Regions from separate parts of the Mesorhizobium sp. 113-1-2 genome, predicted to be linked through region 3. Evidence: predicted binding sites of a transcription regulator. Region 3 holds the regulator's gene; each other region holds the start of a gene.

The links. Region 3 encodes LexA, which represses DNA repair genes until DNA is damaged. Its sites were predicted from a motif close to TGTTCNNNNTGTGTTCNG; they were not measured.
Region 1: JN279_RS03035 (DNA recombination protein RmuC) is a predicted target of LexA. The motif match lies at 1,190-1,207, and genes of this name have one in related genera.
Region 2: dinB (DNA polymerase IV) is a predicted target of LexA. The motif match lies at 1,703-1,720, and genes of this name have one in related genera.
Region 4: JN279_RS38125 (ImuA family protein) is a predicted target of LexA. The motif match lies at 1,368-1,385, and genes of this name have one in related genera.

What each region holds. Positions count from the first base shown of each region.
Region 1 is NZ_AP023242.1:654,952-657,877, reverse strand. It holds gene JN279_RS03050 (plasmid stabilization protein) at 1-189, opposite strand, end outside; gene JN279_RS03045 (hypothetical protein) at 345-602, shown strand; gene def (peptide deformylase) at 606-1,136, opposite strand; gene JN279_RS03035 (DNA recombination protein RmuC) at 1,240-2,511, shown strand; gene JN279_RS03030 (class I SAM-dependent methyltransferase) at 2,513-2,926, opposite strand, start outside.
Region 2 is NZ_AP023242.1:3,502,734-3,505,659, forward strand. It holds gene rsgA (ribosome small subunit-dependent GTPase A) at 1-8, opposite strand, end outside; gene dinB (DNA polymerase IV) at 425-1,672, opposite strand; gene JN279_RS16905 (DUF899 domain-containing protein) at 1,882-2,595, shown strand; gene JN279_RS16910 (winged helix-turn-helix transcriptional regulator) at 2,663-2,926, opposite strand, start outside.
Region 3 is NZ_AP023242.1:4,603,992-4,606,917, reverse strand. It holds gene JN279_RS22300 (GntR family transcriptional regulator) at 1-52, shown strand, start outside; gene lexA (transcriptional repressor LexA) at 491-1,228, shown strand; gene JN279_RS22290 (ComEC/Rec2 family competence protein) at 1,222-2,926, opposite strand, start outside.
Region 4 is NZ_AP023242.1:1,037,951-1,040,876, forward strand. It holds gene JN279_RS04850 (metallopeptidase family protein) at 1-88, opposite strand, end outside; gene JN279_RS04855 (DUF3800 domain-containing protein) at 330-1,205, shown strand; gene JN279_RS38125 (ImuA family protein) at 1,409-2,428, shown strand; gene JN279_RS04860 (DUF6504 family protein) at 2,370-2,926, shown strand, end outside.

The DNA.
Region 1 (2,926 bases), 3.9 Mb from region 3:
AGCGAACGCCGAACGAATAGCATCCCAGGCTGAAAGCCCTGGTCCCGGCTTGGCTTCTTTCTCCGCGACCATGCCTTTGCGCAAAAGATCGATGGCCTTGCTCGACAGACTTTGGCCGCCTTTGCGCGCCGCTTGTTCGATTTCGCGCTTCAAGGGCTCGGGAATGTCTCTGATCAGGATATCGCCCATAGCCATCTCCACGAATTGATATCACTGATATCATCTCGGCGACCTGTGATCAACAATAACTCCGATCCCTTCGCTGCAGTGACCTAGAGAGTTCGTTAACTCTATCACCAATAGTTTGGGCGCATAATTCGAGCACCTATCCCTAGGAGCCTCATATGCAGCGCGATCAAAAGCCTTTTGGGAAACGCAGAGCCCCCTTCGCCGAGTTCAAAACAGTTGAGGAACGATACGAGAAAGGCGAACTGTCGAGGCGAAGGGAAAGCAATTTCGCCGTCTACGTCACGCCTCTGGTAGCAGGGGCGATCATCATAGTTTTGATTTTCTCACCAGAGTCTCGTGCGCTCGCAATTGAAATCGGCGCGAAAGGAATCGAGATAGGCAAGGAATGGGTTCTGCGTGGGTTGCTGGAGTAAATGCTATCCCACCAGCTTGCCCGGTGCCTTGTCCTTGGCGAGCTTCTTGAATTTCTTCAACACCATGTCGCGCTTCAGCTTCGAGATGTGGTCGATGAACAGCACGCCGTTGAGATGGTCGATCTCGTGCTGCAGGCAGGTCGCCATCAGCCCCTCGGCCTCCATCTCCTGCAGCTTGCCGTCGCGGTCGAGATATTTCACCCGCACGGAAGCGGGGCGTTCGACCTCGGCGTAATAGTCGGGGATCGACAGGCAGCCTTCCTCGTAGACGGAGCGCGCCTCGGCGCTTTCCAGGATCTCCGGGTTGATGAAGACATGCGGCGCCGGCGTTTCGTCTTCCTTGGCCAGGTCGATCACCAGCATGCGCAGCGGCTCGCCGATCTGGATTGCCGCCAGCCCGATGCCGGGCGCGTCATACATGGTCGCCAGCATATCGTCGGCAAGTTTACGCAAGGGCGCGTCGACGCGCTCCACCGGCTTCGAAACCTGGCGCAGGATGGGATCGGGAAGGATAATGAGCGGCTTGATCGGCATGGCGTCCCACGTAAGACGTTCAGCGAAAAGCGTCAACCGGTGCACCTGAGCCTCGTTCACGTTTTGATCTGTGCCATCAGGCCGAATCGGCTATGCTGTCCACATGAATGATCTGAGCACCATCCTTTCCGAGCCCGTCGCACGACTTGGCGCCTCGACAATCACGCTTGGCCACGCGCTGGCTTTCGCCGTCTTGTTGTTTCTCGGCCTGTTCGTAGCGCTGGTCGTCGCGCTGTGGCGGTCGGCCAAGGCGCGCGCGGTCGCGGCCGCGGAAGCCGCCGACCATGCCCGCGACGCCGAGGCGCGGATGGCCGGCATCTTGCAAAGCCAGGCCGAGATGCAGGGCCGCATGGGGGCCATCGCCGAAGTGTTCGGCGCCCGCCAGGCAGAGCTGACGCAGTCGATTGGCCAACGCCTCGACGCCATGACCGGCCGCATCGGCCAGACGATGACCGAGCAGACCAAATCCACGCATGAGAGCCTGGCCAAACTGCAGGAGCGGCTGGCGATCATCGATGTCGCGCAAGGCAACATCCAGTCGCTTGCCGGCCAGGTCGTGCAGCTGCAGGCGATCCTCTCCAACAAGCAGACGCGCGGTGCCTTCGGCCAGTCGCGCATGGAGGCGATCGTCGCCGACGGCCTGCCGATGGGCGCATACGAATTCCAGGCGACATTGTCGAATGGCAGCCGGCCGGATTGCCTGGTGAAGATGCCGAACGGCGCGCCGTCGCTGGCCATCGATGCCAAGTTTCCGCTGGAAGCCTGGAACGCCATCCGCGCCGCCGATGGCGCCGACCTGCAGAAGGTCGCCTCGCAGGCCTTCCGCCGCGACATCGAGATACATGTCCGCGATATCTCGGAGAAATACCTGATCCAGGGCGAGACGCAGGACACCGCCTTCATGTTCGTGCCGTCGGAATCGGTGTTCGCCGAGATCCACGAAAATTTCGAGGCAATCGTCCACAAGGCGCACCGCGCCCGCGTCGTCATCGTCTCGCCGTCGCTGTTGATGCTGTCGATCCAGGTCATCCAGGCGATCCTCAAGGACGCCCGCATGCGCGAACAGGCGCATCTGATCCAGGGCGAGGTGATCCGGCTGATGGAGGATGTCGCGCGTGTCGACGAGCGCGTGCGCAAGCTGCAGGTGCATTTCGGCCAGTCGGCCAAGGACATCGACGATATTCTGGTCTCGACATCGAAGGTGACCAAGCGCGGCCAGAAGATCGAGGCGCTGGAGTTCGGCGCGCAGGCCGAAGGCGATGCCGCCCCGGACGCGGCGTCACGGGCACCGGCCGCCAAACTCGAGCCCGGCCCGCGCGTCGCCGATTCAAAGACCGGGCAGCTCAGGCTGCGGGTCGTCGAAGGCGACGACTGATCTAGGCGACGGCCACGATGACATGTGCCTGAATTTTGGCGGCAACCGCGCCGTTGCCATGCCTGGCCGCAATCGCGGATGCGGCATAATCCGTCGCGGCGTCTAGTTTGCCCGGATCCCGGGCCTCGATTTCGGTGCGAAGCACCGTTCCCTGGCAATAGGCAACCGCCGGAATGCGCGGCGAGGGCGCACGGCTCTGTTCGGCTCTCGTCTCGATCGCCACATCGGAGAAGCCGGCCTCCTCAAGGTCTCCGCGGATCAGCGCCGTATCGTGGTAGCCATGCGGCGTGCGGGCCAGAAAGCGCGGCGGATCGTTCGGGAAAATCCTGGCCAGCGCGTTGGTCACATCATCGGCAAACACATTCTCCCCGATGCGATCCCATACGTTGAACAAAAAATGTCCGCCGGGCTTCAG
Region 2 (2,926 bases), 1.1 Mb from region 3:
TCGACCAAGGGTACGGCGTCGCTGACATCGGACAGTATCTCTGGCAAAAGAGGGGAGGCGCGGACCTCTCGACAGGCGATCCACCCGAGCCGTTGGTATGGGCGGCATGGCGGGATTTGGCAAGCATTTCACGGCGAGAGGGCCGGGCTCGCCCGTCAGCGACCTCGATTGTCGCGATGATCGCCGGGAGAGCCTCAGGACAAGAAGCGGCTCGCGAGGTCGGAGTCCGCATTTTCTTGACAAGCCGCGCTGGCCGGATGTTACTGCCGCCAGCCGCTTGGGCTGGGGGACTTTGCCGTGAAGAAGACATATCTGAAGCCGGTGCTGGTGAAGCGCGAGCTGCTGTCCGCCGTGACCGCCGCGCCTGCCACGTCCGGGCGTTGATCCGGAAGCCGTAGGGCGAGGGGGCTGACGCTTCCCGCGCTCACAGTTCCTTTTCCGCCAATTCCCTGAATTCGTCGGGCACGGAGCGTGCCGCTTCCAGCGCCACGGTGCCGTAGCCGACGGCCTGTTTGCCGAAGCGTTCGCGGATCTTGTCGATGGCGCGGTCGGCGCCGAAGCGGGCGAGGCCCTTTTTGCTGCCGGGGCGACGCTTCTCGTCGGCGAGGCCAAGCGGCAGATCGAGCTGCAGCTCGACACTTTCCTCGAGATGCGAGACCGAGATCGCCAGCAGCGAGATCGTCTTTTCCCGGGGATGATCGGCGAGTACGCCTCGTACTAGGTCCTGCGCGATTTCGGCCAGCATGGTGGTCGCCGAGATCGGCTGCTCCAGCGTGATCGAACGGGTGACGGCGCTGAGATCGGCAAAGCGCACGCGCACCGTCACCGTGCGGCCGGGCCGCGCCTTGGCGCGCAGCCGGCTGGCGACGCGGTCGGCCAGATGCAGCAAGGTCGGCACGATCACCCGCGCCACGGCCGGCTTCTGGCCAAGTGCCGATTGCGCGCCGGCCGAATGCGCGCGGCGCCTGGTCTCCAGTTTTCTCGGGTCGCGGTTCCATGACAGGGCGGCGAGCTTTTCGCCGGCGGCGGGCCCGAGCAGCCTGGTCAATGCGCCGCTATGCGTCCTCGCCAATTGGCCGATGGTCTCGACGCCGATCTCGGCCAGCCGCGCCCTGGTCGCCGGCCCGACGCCCCACATCAGGCCGACCGGCAAATCGTGCAGGAAGGCGAGCTCCGTGCCGGGATCGACCACCACCAACCCGTCGGGCTTGGCGACCTGCGAGGCGATCTTGGCCAGATGCTTGGTGCGCGCCACGCCGATCGAGATCGGCAGGCCGAGTTCGGCCCGCACGCGGCGGCGGATCGCCGTGGCGATCTCTTGCGGGGAGCCGAACAGATGCGTGCAGCCGGCGACATCGGCAAAGGCCTCGTCGATGGAAATGCGCTCGACCACCGGCGTGAAATCGTCGAGCACCTTGATCGCCGCGTCGCCCAGCCGCTGGTAGTGGCTGAAATTGCCGCCGACGAAGATCAGCTGCGGGCAAAGCTCGCGTGCCTTGCGCCCGGGCATGCCGCCGCGCACGCCGAAGGCGCGCGCTTCATAGGAAGCCGCCAGCACCACACCGCCGCCGACAGCGATCGGCTTGCCGCGCAGCGACGGGTCGAGCAGCTGCTCGACCGAGGCATAGAAGGCATCGAGATCGGCATGCAGGATGGTGGCTGTGGTTTCCATCCGGCTGCATATCCACGGTTGCTGATGGATTAGAACGAATAGAGAACATAACGCGTACAGCTGTCAAGCGGTATGTCCGCGTTCGGCTGTATCATCTGCGCTCTTCCCGCGAAAACTGCACAGCCAAATGTCGGATCGCGGTTTTCAACAACGTCCTAGAGACGGGCAACGAGGCTGCAGCATACGCCTGAGTGCGTAAGGAGGACGACATGACCGACCACATCATCGCGCCTTACTCGGAGTGGTTTGAAGCGCACAAATCGCATCTCGGGAAAGAAAAGGCGTTGACGCGCCAGCGTCAGCAGCTCGCGGCGGACCGGCGGGCATTGCCGTGGCTGCGGATCGACAAGCCCTACGTTTTCGATACGAGCGAGGGACGGAAATCGCTGGCCGATCTCTTCGCCGGCCGCAGCCAGCTGATCGTCTATCACTTCATGTTTCCGCCCAATGCGGACTATCGCTGTACCGGCTGTTCATTCCTTTGCGATCACATCGACGCCGCCAACCAGCATCTCAGGCATCACGACGTCTCCCTGGTCGTCTGCGCGCGCGCTCCTCTGGCCGAGCTCATGGATTTCAAGGCGCGGATGAACTGGCAGTTCGACTGGGTTTCGTCGTTCGGGAGCGATTTCAATTTCGACTTCCAGGTGTCGTTCACCGAGGACCAGATCAGTTCGGGCAAGGTGCTCTTCAATTTTGAAGAGGTCGCGATGACAGGCAGGGATCGCGGTGGCGCGACCGTTTTCTACCGGGATGACGACGGCAAGATCTATTGCACTTTCCAGGTGCGGAGCCGGGGCGGCGAGAACCTGATCGGGACCTACAGCTATCTCGACCTCACTCCCATCGGCCGCAATGAAAACGGGCCATCGCATACGCTGGGCGATTGGGTCCGCCTTCACGATGAATATGAGGATCGATGATGATCCGCCGTGCCGCTGGGCAACGCGCCGGCCTCGGCCTTGGGACGTCCTTCAAGAGCTTCGGTGATCAAGCGTTCGCCAGATGCTCCGCCCGCAGCGCCGCCTTGATCCGCTCCAGCGCCGGTTCGCCGCCGGCCGCCAGCTCGTCGGCGATGCGGGCGAGCTGATCGTCGGCCTTGCGGTACTTGCTGCCCCAGGCGCCGAGCGTGGCCAGCACCGGCAACAGGTCGATGCCGGCCTCGGTCAGCCGGTAGATCGCCTTCAGCCCATGGCTCGGATCGTCGCTGCGGGTGAGGATGCCTTCGTCCTGCAGCGTCTGCAGCCGCTCGGC
Region 3 (2,926 bases):
TGCCAATCCCTACACCGTACGCGCCGGCAGTCTGAAAGCGGTTTCCGGATGACCTTGCCGCGGCGCGTTATCTCCGGCGGCAATATCGATGCGGGCGCCTACGCCCAGGTTCTGGTCGGAGCGATGCCGGGAGCCTGAACGCGTTCTATCTCCGCATAGCCAGCGATTGTTGACGTTTTGATTTCGTTTCGTTCCGCCGAAAATGGATCCGTTCGCCATACAATCCACCCTGAGAATGCCTTTCAAACGCCTGATGCCAAACAGGATAAGAGGATAGGCCACAGGCTATTAACCATAATGATTTCAATGCACGTGCCGACGGTGGAGGTGGTCGGTTGACGCCTGCCACCTGGAGCGAAAATTTCTGAGGCTTTAACAAATTCACTAAACTTTAAACAGTTGCAGAACACAACTGGAACAGATAGTGTTTGTTCTGGGTTTGTTTTTCGATTCTGGTTCACACCCTTCGTTCAATGCCTTGGGGGCCGCCATGCTGACACGCAAGCAACATGAACTGCTGATGTTCATTCATGAACGGCTCAAGGAAAGCGGCATTCCGCCTTCCTTCGACGAGATGAAGGAAGCGCTCGATCTTGCCTCCAAGTCGGGGATCCATCGACTGATCACGGCACTGGAGGAACGTGGCTTCATTCGCCGGCTGCCGAACCGGGCACGCGCGCTGGAAGTGCTGCGGTTGCCGGATTCGATCGCGCCTGGCCTCAACGCGGCAAAGAAATTCTCGCCGAGCGTCATCCAGGGCAGTCTCGGTCAGGGCGGCCTTGGCCGCCAGATCAAGCCGGCACCATCGCGCCTGCCCTCAGCCGGCAATGATGACGACGCGGTCTCCGCCGTGTCGATCCCGGTGATGGGCCGTATCGCCGCCGGTGTGCCGATCGATGCCATCCAGCATCAGACGCATTCGATCTCGGTGCCCCCGGACATGATCATGGGTGGCGAGCACTATGCGCTGGAGGTCAAGGGCGACTCGATGATCGAGGCCGGCATCTTCGATGGCGACACGGTCATTATCCGCAACGCCGATACGGCAAGCCCGGGAGAGATCGTCGTCGCCCTGGTCGACGAGGAGGAAGCGACGCTGAAACGGTTCCGCCGCAAGGGCGCCTCGATTGCGCTCGAAGCCGCCAACCCGGCCTACGAGACGCGCATTTTCGGGCCCGACAGGGTCAAGGTGCAAGGCAAGCTGGTCGGGTTGATCCGGCGCTACTGAGCAGGAACGGCCGTCTTTTCAGGTTTTTGATAGGGCGCCAGCCCCCTCGCCTCGCGTGAAAATTTTCGCTGCGCATGCCAGGGCCGATACGGTCCATCCACCGCGAAACTGACGATTGGCGGACCGGTCGCCGATTGGCGGTCGAAGAAGACGGCGGCACTGCCCTTTCGGGCCAGTTGCCGTTTGGTAACGACAAGAACCAGCGGATTGTGGCAGGCATCATAGCCTGTCGCGTCATTGACGACGATCAGATCGGCAAAACCGCAGGCCTTCCAGGTGGCCTTGCGGTCTTCGACATGTGCGATGATCGCACCCGATGGGTGCCGGGCAAGACAGACACCATCCGTGCAATAGAATGGCGCTCCAGGCGGGAGGTTGACGGCATCGGCAATGCCGAATTGCCCGTCCGCCTTGTCGAACATCTCCGGCGCGACGATGGTTTCGGACACCAGCGCGCGTTTCCAATTGTCGACGGTGAACTCGTTCGGGCGAGCCCGGCTGACCGCGAGTTCGCCGCCGCCGATCGGTAGCGCGACCAGCCGCGCATCTTCCGAGATAAGCACATCTGGCGTGCGCGTATCCGACACCGTCAACAGTCCGGCAAGCGCGAAGGGCAGTGCCGCGAGCCGCAGCCATGTCGTCGCCATCGTCGCGATGACCAGGGCAATCGTCACTAGCAGGACGGAGTGCTGCGAAATCAGCCCGACCGCATCGACGGGAGAGCGTTCCGATATCCACGCCGATATGGCGATCATCGCCGTCAGGCCTTTGCCCATCAAGTGGAGAAAGGGCCCGTCCAAACCAAAGGGCATTGTCAAAGCACTGACAACCGCCAGAAACATGACGACTGAGACAATTGGCATGATAGCCAGATTTGCGAACAGGCTGAGCGGCGACACACGCTGGAAGTGCCATATTGCAAACAGCGCCGTGGCACTGCCGGCAATGATGGACGTCATCGCCACCCCTCCTGTGAGCGCGAGGAATTTTCGAGCGAGAAAGCCCGGTAGCGATCGCTTCGGCGGTGGCGGCCTTGCCTTTCCCGCGCGGTGATCAGCCCAGCCTGCATAGGCACCGACCAAAGCCGCAGTCGCAGCGAACGACATCTGGAAGCTTGGGCCGACGACTTCATGCGGCGACACCACGATGACGGCGATCGCTGAGATCGCCAAATTGCGCATCGTCAGCGCCGCGCGATCAAACAGCACGGCAATCAGCATCACCCCCAGCATGATGAAGCTGCGTTCGGCGGCGACGACAACACCGGAAATGACGAGATAGGCGGCGATCGAGAACAGGGCTGCAGCAGCGGCGTATTTCTTCACCGGCCGGCGCGCGGAAAAGTCCGGAAACAGCGCGAAAGCCCCGCGCAGCAGACCCATGATGGTGCCGGCGACCAGCGCCATATGCAGTCCGGAAATGGAGATGATGTGGTAGATGCCGGTGCGCCGCATCGCTTCGTTGATTTCATCGGGAATGCCGGCCCGCACGCCGACGATCAGCGCCGCCGCGATCTCGCCTTCGGCACCGCCGACCGTGGCCCGGATATGATCGGCAATGGCTTCACGGGCGTTTTCTATGCCGGAGAAAAGGCGGGCCGTGAGCGGCATCTCACCATCATCGGCTGCGACAAGCTTTGGATTGCCGAGAAAGAAGCCGCTGCCGCCAATGCCGGCGAAATAGCTGTCGAAGGAGAAA
Region 4 (2,926 bases), 3.6 Mb from region 3:
CGTAGGCCTCCAGCGCCAGGAACTCCAGCTCCTCCATCGAGGGCGCGAGTTCGCCATGCCAGGTGCGGGTCTTGTAGATGCGGGCCATGGTTTGTCCTTTGACCGGCATATAGGCTTTCGCGCCGGTCGAGGCAAATGGACAGGGATGACGCCTGCGCTCAAGATGAGCGGGCAGGAATAAATTGGACATGTTGTACCTCACGTAAGTGACGCATACGCTTGCCGGAAGGCGGTGAGTCGTGAGCCCGTCCCTTAAGTTGGTTTGCTGCGAGCGCACTATTCTGAGCGCTGGTTAGCGACTACGCATCGACGTTCGCGGGAAAGCGCTATTGGGTCTCCTTCAAGCCGTAACCGACGATTCGGCTAGTGATGTCGGCGACCAGCGGCTTTTTCTAGCCGGCTACCTCAATAGCGCAGAAAAGTGGGCACTATTCTCGGATGCGTGGGCTGAGGAGCTAAAGGCCGCGCCAGCCATTGATTACTTCAAGATGGCTGAGGCGCAGAACCGGCGTGACCAGTTTAAGAGCTGGAGCGAAGGTCAGCGCGACGAGAAATTAAGCTCGCTGGCGCGTGTAATTGCGCACTTTAAGCCTCTATCTTTTGAGGTGTCGGTGAGCCGAAAAGAGTTCTTTGACATATTGAAGCCCGTATCACCGCGCGGCCTTGGCAATCCTCACTTCACCAGCGTTTTTCACGTCGTCTCGATCTTGTCTAGATTTGCCAGCAGCAAGGGTGGGAACATACCCATCGAGTTTATTTTTGATGAGCAGGACGGCGTTAGCGATGATATCGACCTTTTCTTCGGATACATGAAACGTAATTTTCCGAGGAAGGTCAGGAAGCTAATTAGCGGCAACCCGATGTTCCGTGATGAAAAGGTCTATCTGCCTCTCCAGGCCGCAGACATGATTGCTTGGCACGTCCGGCGAGAGCACGAGCTCAACACCGAATTGCCCCTCACCAATCTACTGCGGAGCGATACCCATTTGGTGAGTGAAATTGAAAACGAAGTGTTGCAACGATGGGCGCACCATCACTCACAACTACCGGCGGTAAAGCACCTTCAGTCCAAGGGGCAATGGCGCGATATTAAGCGAGAAATTGCTAGGCAATCGGCCCTTGGTTACATCCCGCCGCATGGGACTAGGTGGAAGAATTTTGTCAACGGAGCGCGCGAGCTCATCGCCAGCCTCATTCGCAGATAGTTCCCGAGAGGTTGCTTGAACCGCTCGGGCTCATTCTGACTAGGCTTTGGCTTCGCACCGGAATCGGCAAATGAACGGGCCGATGCGCCTGCGCCATCCAGGCAGAGAGGAATAAATTCCCCATGAGTCTGCTTGACTCTTGGGGGGCTCTCTGGAATCTATAAGAACATAACAGGAACAATTGTGAGTGGACACTGACCGTCATGGCGATGACCGCCGTGGCGCGGGAGACTGTTTTTGCCCTGCGCCGCCAGATCGCGAAGATCGAGGGAACGCTGCCCGAGCGCCTGCAGGCGCCGGCTGGCGCGCCGCTTGATGCCGACGCCAGCGGTGCCGATCTCACGATCGTCCGGCGCGGTCTTGCCGCGGCCTTGCCGGATGCCTTCCTGCCGATCGGCATCGAAGGGCTCGATGCCGCCCTGAGCGGTGGCCTGCCGAAAGCCGCGCTCAGCGAAATCCATGGCCTGGAAACCCGCGATGCCGGAGCCGTCGCCGGTTTTGCCCTGTCGCTCACCAGCCTGATCCTCAAACGGGCGCAAGGGCTGCCGGTTTTGTGGATCGGCACCACGGAAATCTTCCGCGAGGCGGGCTTTCCCTATGCCAGGGGGCTGCAGGCCTGCTTCGGCATTGAACCAGAACAATTGCTGTTTTCCGAGGCGCCAAAACTCGTCGATGCGTTGTGGATCGCCGAGGAGGCCGCCCGGATGACGGCGCTCGCCGCCGTCATCCTGGAAATCCGCGGCAACCCGCAGCGGCTGGACCTGACCGCGACGCGCCGGCTGCATGCAAGGGCGCAGGCCGCCGGCCGCCCGGTGTTCCTGCTGCGGCAGGCGGCCGCGCCCGAACCGACGGCGGCGGCCGTCCGCCTCATCGTCTCGTCGGCGCCGGCAACGCCACGCGACACCATCGCCGGGCCGCTCGCCGGCTCGATCGGCCGCCCCGCCTTCACCGTCACCATCGGCAAGAGCCGCACGGCCCTGCCTGGACAATTCACACTGGAGTGGAACCCCGATGAACGCGCATTCGACGAAAGAAGAAGCGAGGAAAAACGGGAATGGGCAAAGGATCCTGTCGCTGTGGTTTCCCTATCTGGCGGCCGAAAGGATCCTGCGGCAGCGTCTGGGGCGGTCCTGGCGTTCCCGGCCGTCAGCTCATCCGCCCCTGGTGGTCAGCCACCGCCAGGGCAACGCGCAGCGCATTTCGGCCCTCGACGAGCGGGCTGAGGCGCTGCACCTGAAGCGCGACATGGGCATCGCCGATGCGCGCGCCATGCATCCGTCGATCGACATCGTCGAGGCCGATCCCGAGGCCGACCGGCGCCTGCTCGAAGGCCTGGCCGACTGGTGCGACCGCTACACCCCGCTGGTGGCGCTGGACGGGGCGGACGGCCTGTTTCTCGACGTCACCGGCTGCACCCATCTGTTCGGCGGCGAACGCGCCATGCTGGACGACATCCTGTCGCGCTTCTTCCATCAGGGTTTCGATGTCCGCGCCGGCCTTGCCCCGACGCCGGGCGCGGCCTGGGCGGCGGCCCGCTTTTGCGGCGACCGCATCGTCGATGGCGGCGAGGAAGAAGCCCTGTTGGCACCCTTGCCGCTGGCCGCACTGCGCATCGCGCCGGAAACCCGCGCCAGCCTTGAAAGCGTGGGCCTGCGCACGGCGGGCGCCGTCATGGCGGCACCGCGCGCGCCGCTTGCCCGCCGCTTCGGCGCCACCTTGCT